Pararhizobium capsulatum DSM 1112: one gene and its partner. Each later gene encodes a partner of the first gene's protein in a complex. Links are inferred from orthologs where the notes say so. Each region holds a gene or a part of one and is shown on either strand. Other genes may lie near its edges.

Evidence for each region. The genes of interacting proteins can lie anywhere in the genome.
Region 2: the proteins of tsaB (region 1) and tsaD are in contact, whole or in part, in a solved structure (PDB 4WQ4), measured with the Escherichia coli proteins. The link is inferred for Pararhizobium capsulatum DSM 1112 from one-to-one orthologs.

Annotation. Positions count from the first base shown.
Region 1 is NZ_JAUSVF010000001.1:909,641-913,038, forward strand. The notes cover bases 324-3,130. They hold tsaB (tRNA (adenosine(37)-N6)-threonylcarbamoyltransferase complex dimerization subunit type 1 TsaB), read left to right. Parts: upstream 324-1,303; coding sequence 1,304-1,957; downstream 1,958-3,130. Other genes in these bases: QO002_RS04270 (universal stress protein), read left to right, coding at 324-558; QO002_RS04275 (NifU family protein), read left to right, coding at 701-1,267; QO002_RS04285 (GNAT family N-acetyltransferase), read left to right, coding at 1,967-2,464; olsA (lyso-ornithine lipid O-acyltransferase), read left to right, coding at 2,723-3,130. Outside these bases: trpS (tryptophan--tRNA ligase), read left to right, coding at 1-14; more of QO002_RS04270, read left to right, coding at 67-323; more of olsA, read left to right, coding at 3,131-3,398. UniProt on the Escherichia coli protein: Required for the formation of a threonylcarbamoyl group on adenosine at position 37 (t(6)A37) in tRNAs that read codons beginning with adenine.
Region 2 is NZ_JAUSVF010000001.1:82,328-85,267, forward strand. It holds tsaD (tRNA (adenosine(37)-N6)-threonylcarbamoyltransferase complex transferase subunit TsaD), read right to left. Parts: upstream 2,050-2,940; coding sequence 952-2,049; downstream 1-951. Other genes in the region: QO002_RS00385 (NAD(P)H-dependent glycerol-3-phosphate dehydrogenase), read right to left, coding at 1-951; hemC (hydroxymethylbilane synthase), read left to right, coding at 2,135-2,940.

The sequences.
Region 1 (3,398 bases):
GCTTCCTGCAGTAAGTCTCGAAAAAGGCCTCTTGCAGCCGTCCGGAACGAGTGTAAGTATCCGGCCATGGTTTCGACACGACTCTCACGAATGGAAGGTCACCGCCGTAAATTCATGGCGGTGATCGACGACACGCCCGAATGCGGCCGTGCCGTCCACTATGCCGGCATGCGCGCCAAGAATTCCAATGGCGGCCTCGTCCTGCTCTATGTGATCGCCGATGAAGATTTTCAGCAATGGCTGGGGGTTGAGGCGGTCATGAGGGCTGAAGCGCGGGCGGAAGCCGAGGCGACGCTGGCGAAGATTGCCCAGACGGTGCGCGAAACGATCGGCATCGAGCCGGAAATGGTGATCCGCGAAGGCAACGCCACGGAGCAGATCTACGGCCTGATCGAAGAAGACCGCGATATCGCCATTCTCGTTCTCGCCGCCGGATCGGCCAAGGATGGACCCGGACCGCTGGTCTCCTCCATCGCTGGCAAGACGGCCGCGTTCCCCATTCCCGTCACGGTCATCCCTGATCTGCTGACGGACGAGGAGATCGACGCTCTCAGCTAATGGCAGCATCAACAGATTTGATCCTCAAGGATTGCAAACGCAGTCCCGCGCATCTTGAAGCGGTTTGCCAAACAGCTTATATTCTTTTGAATAATTCTAAACAGGCTGGTTGAACACGATCCCGGCCGACGCGGAGAAGCCAATGTTCATCCAGACCGAAGCCACGCCGAACCCGGCGACCCTGAAGTTCCTGCCGGGCAAGGTGGTGATGGAACATGGCACCGCCGAATTCCGCGACAGCGAGGAAGCCGCTGCCGGTTCGTCGCTCGCCGCCCGCCTGTTCATGATCCCGGGCGTGACCGGCGTCTATTTCGGCTACGACTTCATCACCGTCACCAAGACGGATCAGGAGTGGCAGCATCTGAAGCCGGCCATTCTCGGTTCGATCATGGAGCACTTCATGTCCGGCCAGCCGGTGATGGCGATCCACAGCCGTGCCGAGGAAAGCGACCAGGAAGGCGAGTTCTTTGACAAGGGCGATGAGACGATCGTCGCCACGATCAAGGAACTGCTTGAAACCCGCGTCCGCCCGGCCGTGGCCCAGGATGGTGGCGACATCACCTTCAAGGGTTTCCGCGATGGTACGGTGTTCCTCAACATGAAGGGCGCATGCTCCGGTTGCCCGTCCTCGACGGCAACGCTCAAGCACGGCGTCCAGAACCTGCTTCACCATTTCGTACCGGAGGTTCAGGCGGTCGAAGCCGTCTGATCGGAAACGCATGCAGTCCATTTCGCGTATCAGTCCATGATCGTTCTTGCTCTTGATACGGCCGGAACGGGCTGCTTTGCCGCACTCTATGACAGCACTGAAAACCGTATTCTCGGCTCGGCCGGTGCCGATATCGGCCGCGGTCACGCCGAGCAGCTGATGGCGTTTATCGATGAAGCGCTCGTCGCCAGCGGCAAGGCGCTGTCGGATGTCGAGCGCGTCGCCGTCACTATCGGCCCCGGCTCGTTCACCGGCATTCGTGTCGGTGTCGCCGCGGCGCGTGGGTTTGCGCTGGCGCTCGCAGTGCCTGCGGTCGGCGTTTCGCGGCTTGCGGCGCTTGCTGCGGCCGCTCGGGAACGCAATCCCGGCCAATCGGTTGCGGTGGTGATGGATGCCAAGCGCGACGAAGTCTACTGCCAGATGTTTTCAGCCGACCTTGGTGCGCTGACGCCGCCGGAGGCGCTTGAGGTGTCCGAAGCTGTCGCGCGGCTTACGGGTTTTGACGGTATCATCTGTGGTTCGGGTGCTGTCCTTGTCGGGGGTGAGGCCAATGGTAGCGATCTGACGGATATTTGTGTCGTCGCAAGACTGGGCGCGGTGGCTGATCCTTCGCAAGGCAAGCCGAAGCCGCTCTATCTGCGTGGTCCGGACGTTAAGCCGCAGGCCGGCTTTGCGGTTTCGCGAGCGTGAGGTCCGATCATGGCCCTGACCGACTACTTTATCCGCAAGCCTGAATTCGACGTCTTCGCTCTTGAAGCGGCGCATCTCGCGCAGGCTTCCGCCATCCACAAGCTGCGCTTTTCCCCCCATTGGAGCGACGGTGAACTGCACCGTCTGTTGGTGCAGGATACGGTTTTCGGCTTCGTGGCGCAGCAAACCAATAGCGTGGCGAGACCGCCGATCGGCGGCTTCGTGCTGTCGCGGGTCGCCGCCGGCGAGGCCGAAATCCTGACCATCGGCGTTGATCCCCGTTTCGAGCGCAATGGTCTCGGCTGGAGGCTGATGCGCGCCGCCCTGCGCGAGGCGCGCGACAAGGCGGCCGACAGCATGTTTCTCGAAGTGGATGAAACCAATCTCGCCGCCATCGGCCTTTATCGCAAGCTCGGTTTCGCCAAGGTGGGTGAGCGGCGGGCCTATTACCAGAATGCGGATGGTGCGCGCACAGCCGCACTTGTCATGCGGCTTGATCTTGCCTAGGCGTTGGTTCCTGACAGCAGCAGGGCTATTGCATATGAATCGACCAGGGTTGCCGCGACCTCCCTCTTCTCCCCGGCGGGGAGAAGTGCCGAGCGTATGCGAGGGGATGAGGAGGTCTTCGCCTGATATTCCGAGCCCGTTGTCCCCCTCATCCGGCCCTTGGGACCACCTTCTCCCCGCTGGGGAGAAGAGGGCATTCGCGGAACCATCTTTCCTTCCGCCAAAGGCGCTTGCGCTGTGAAGTTCGATCCCGGTGCCGTGCTCAACTGGCTGCGCATTGGCGTGTGTATGATCATTCTGCTGTTGGTCACGCTCTTACTGGCGCCGATCCAGGTCCTGCTTTTGTGGCTGGACGGGCCGCTGCGACGCTCCCTGCCACGCACTTGGCATCGCCTTGCCTGCCGCCTGATCGGGATCCGCGTCACCGTTCACGGAACACCCGACCGCCAGCGCCCGCTGATGCTGGTGTCCAACCATGCCAGCTGGAAGGATATTCTCGTCCTCGGCTCCATCGCCGATGTTGTCTTCGTTGCCAAATCGGATGTGAAGTCATGGCCTGTTTTCGGCCTTCTCGCGCGGTTGCAGGCGACGATCTTCGTTCAGCGCGAGCAGAAGCGTACGACCGGAAACCAGGTGAACGAGATTGGTCAGCGGATGGCGGCGGGCGAAGTCGTGGTGCTTTTTCCAGAAGGCACGACGTCGGACGGCAACCGGTTGCTGGAAATCAAGACGTCGCTTTTCGGAGGTGCCGCCGCTGCAGTTCCGCTTTCGCCGACGGGCATGGTGCATGTGCAGCCGATGGCGATTGCCTATACCGGCCTGCATGGCATGCCGATGGGGCGATTTCATCGCCCGCTCGCGGCCTGGCCAGGGGATATCGGCATGTTGCCGCACCTGATCGACGTGCTGAAGGAAGGGGCGGTCGATGTTGATG
Region 2 (2,940 bases), 830 kb from region 1 along the record:
TTTCACGTCCAGCCGACCGTCGATGATCGCGGCAACGGCATGGGTGATCGGCATCTCGATGCCAAGTTCTGCGGCAACGGAAGCGGCGACGGAAGCTGCAAAGGCGCCTTCCACCAGCTCCCCGGTCTCCGTTCGTGCACGGCCTTCGCGGCCGATGGCAATGCCGTAGCGCAGATTGCGCGATTGATGGCTCGTTGCCGTCAACACAAGATCACCGAGGCCCGATAGACCGCGCACCGTTTCGGCATCGCCGCCACGCGCAGCAATGAGGCGCGACATTTCAGCAAGGCCACGGGAGATCAGCGCTGCGCGGGCCGAATCGCCAAGTCCGGCGCCCTCGACGATGCCGCAGGCAATCGCCAGCACGTTTTTCAGCGCACCGCCCAGCTGGACGCCAATGCGATCAGCCGACGGATAAAGCCGGAAGGTGGGGCTGGAGAGCGCTTCCGCAAGATATGCGGCGCGATCCATCGTCTCGGCGGCGACGGCCATCGCGGTCGGCAGCCCCCTGGCAATATCGGCGGCGAAACCCGGCCCGGACAGCACGGCCACATTGTGCAGATGCAGCTCTTCAGCCACGACATCAGTCAGGAGCCGGCCGCTCGATCGCTCAATACCCTTCGCGCAGATCACGACATCGGTGCCGGGACGGATAAACCCGAAGAGCGAGCGGGCCGCCTCGCGCTGCGCCTGCGATGGCATGGCGAAGAGCACGATATCGGCTCCTTCCAGCACGGAAGGATCGATGGAAACCTGAAGCGATTGTGGCAGGTCGATATCCGGCAATGCATCGTCATTGCGCCCGGACGTCTTGATATCGTCTACCACGCTTTCACGTCGCGTGAGGAGCGTCACCGGCACCTTGTCGGATGCCGAGGCGACGGCGGCCAGTGCCGTGCCGAAAGCGCCGGAGCCGACGACAACGATGCCCTTTGGTGTTTCTGCTGTCATCTAGGCTTTTGCTCCCCGTTTTCCCGAGCCGAGCAGGGTTTGCGCCGTCGCATCAAGCGGCCAGCGCGAGCGCGGTGCAACCGCCAGATCGTCCGAAGGCAGGCCGGCTGCCATGCGCTCGGCGCCAGCCCAGGCGATCATGGCGGCGTTGTCGGTGCAGAGCTGAAGCGGCGGCGCGATGAAGCGGAAACCATTGGCATCGCAGAGCGACTGCAAGGTTGTCCTTAGCGCCTGATTGGCTGCAACACCGCCGGCAACGACCAGCGCAGGCTCGCAAGAAAGGTCTGAAAATTCCGTCTTGAAGCGCTGGAGGCCGCGGCCGATGCGATCTTTCAGCGTGCGCGAAATCGCCTTCTGGAAGGAGGCGCAGATATCGGCAATGTCCTGCTCTGTTACCGGTTCGATCGATTGCGCAGCCTGACGCACGGCCGTCTTCAAGCCCGAAAAGGAGAAGTCAAGTCGGGCTTCTCCCACCAGCGGTCTTGGAAAGACGAAGCGATCCGGGTTTCCGCTGCGGGCAGCCCGCTCCACCGCCGGACCGCCGGGATAGGGCAGGCCGAGCAGCTTCGCCGTCTTGTCGAAGGCTTCACCCAGCGCATCGTCGATCGTCGTGCCCCAGCGCTCGTATTCGCCGACGCCGCGCACGAGGATGAGTTGTGTATGGCCGCCCGAGACAAGCAGCATCAGATAGGGAAAGGCGAGACCATCGGTGAGGCGCGCTGTCAGCGCATGACCCTCGAGATGGTTGACGGCATAGAGCGGTTTGCCGGCGGAGCGGGCGATGGCCTTGCCGGTCATCAGGCCGACAAGCAAGCCGCCTATCAGGCCAGGGCCGCTGGTTGCGGCGATCGCATCGATATCCTTCAACGTCTTGCCTGCGCGGGCAAGCGCCTCCTCGATCAGCGTGTCCAGCGCCTCGACATGGGCGCGGGCTGCGATCTCGGGCACGACGCCGCCATAGACGCTGTGCTCTTCCAGCTGGCTCAGCACCACATCGCCGAGGATCTCGCCATGGCCGTCCGCATCGCGCAGCACGACGGAAGCTGCGGTTTCATCGCAGCTCGTTTCGATGCCGAGGATGGTCAGGGGCGCGGACATGGGGGCTCGGATATGAGGGACTCGAATGTTGCGGTCGCGGATAAAGGTGGGTACACGGAACTCCGGTAACAATGGATCGCTGTTGATGCAAACAAAACCTTTCCGGATCGGCACGCGCGGCAGCACGCTGGCGTTGGCGCAGGCCCACGAAACCCGCGACCGGCTGATGGCGGCTCATGGCCTGCCCGGTGACATGTTCGAGATCGTCGTGCTGTCCACGGCCGGCGACCGCATCACCGATCGCTCGCTTTCGGAACTTGGTGGCAAGGGCCTGTTTACGCAGGAAATCGAGGACCAGCTTGCCTCCGGCGATCTCGATTTTGCAGTTCACTCCTCGAAGGACATGCCGACAAAGCTGCCGGACGGCCTGTTTCTGTCAGCCTATCTGCCGCGCGAAGACGTGCGCGATGCGTTTATCGGCCGCACGGCCGGCAAGCTCATGAACCTGCCCGATGGTGCGACAATCGGCTCGTCATCGCTGCGCCGGCAGGCGCTGATCCGTAGGCTTCGACCCGATATCAACGTCATCACATATCGCGGTCTTGTTGAGACGCGGCTGCGCAAGCTTGCCGAAGGTCAGGTGGACGCAACACTGCTCGCCTTTGCCGGCCTGAAGCGGCTCGGCAAGCAGGATGTTCCGACCGAACTGCTGGATGAAGCCGAATTTCCGCCGGCACCGGCGCAGGGCGCGATCTGTGTCGAAAGCCGGATCGGCGACGACAGGATCAACAGCCTGCTCGAAACCATCAACGATATCAGGACCCACGAAGCCGTCACCTGCGAGCGCAGTTTCTTGTCAACGCTCGACGGTTCCTGTCGCACGCCGATTGCCGGCCATGCGGTCTCGGACGGTACGACACTGCGCTTCTTCGGCATGATCCTGACACCGGA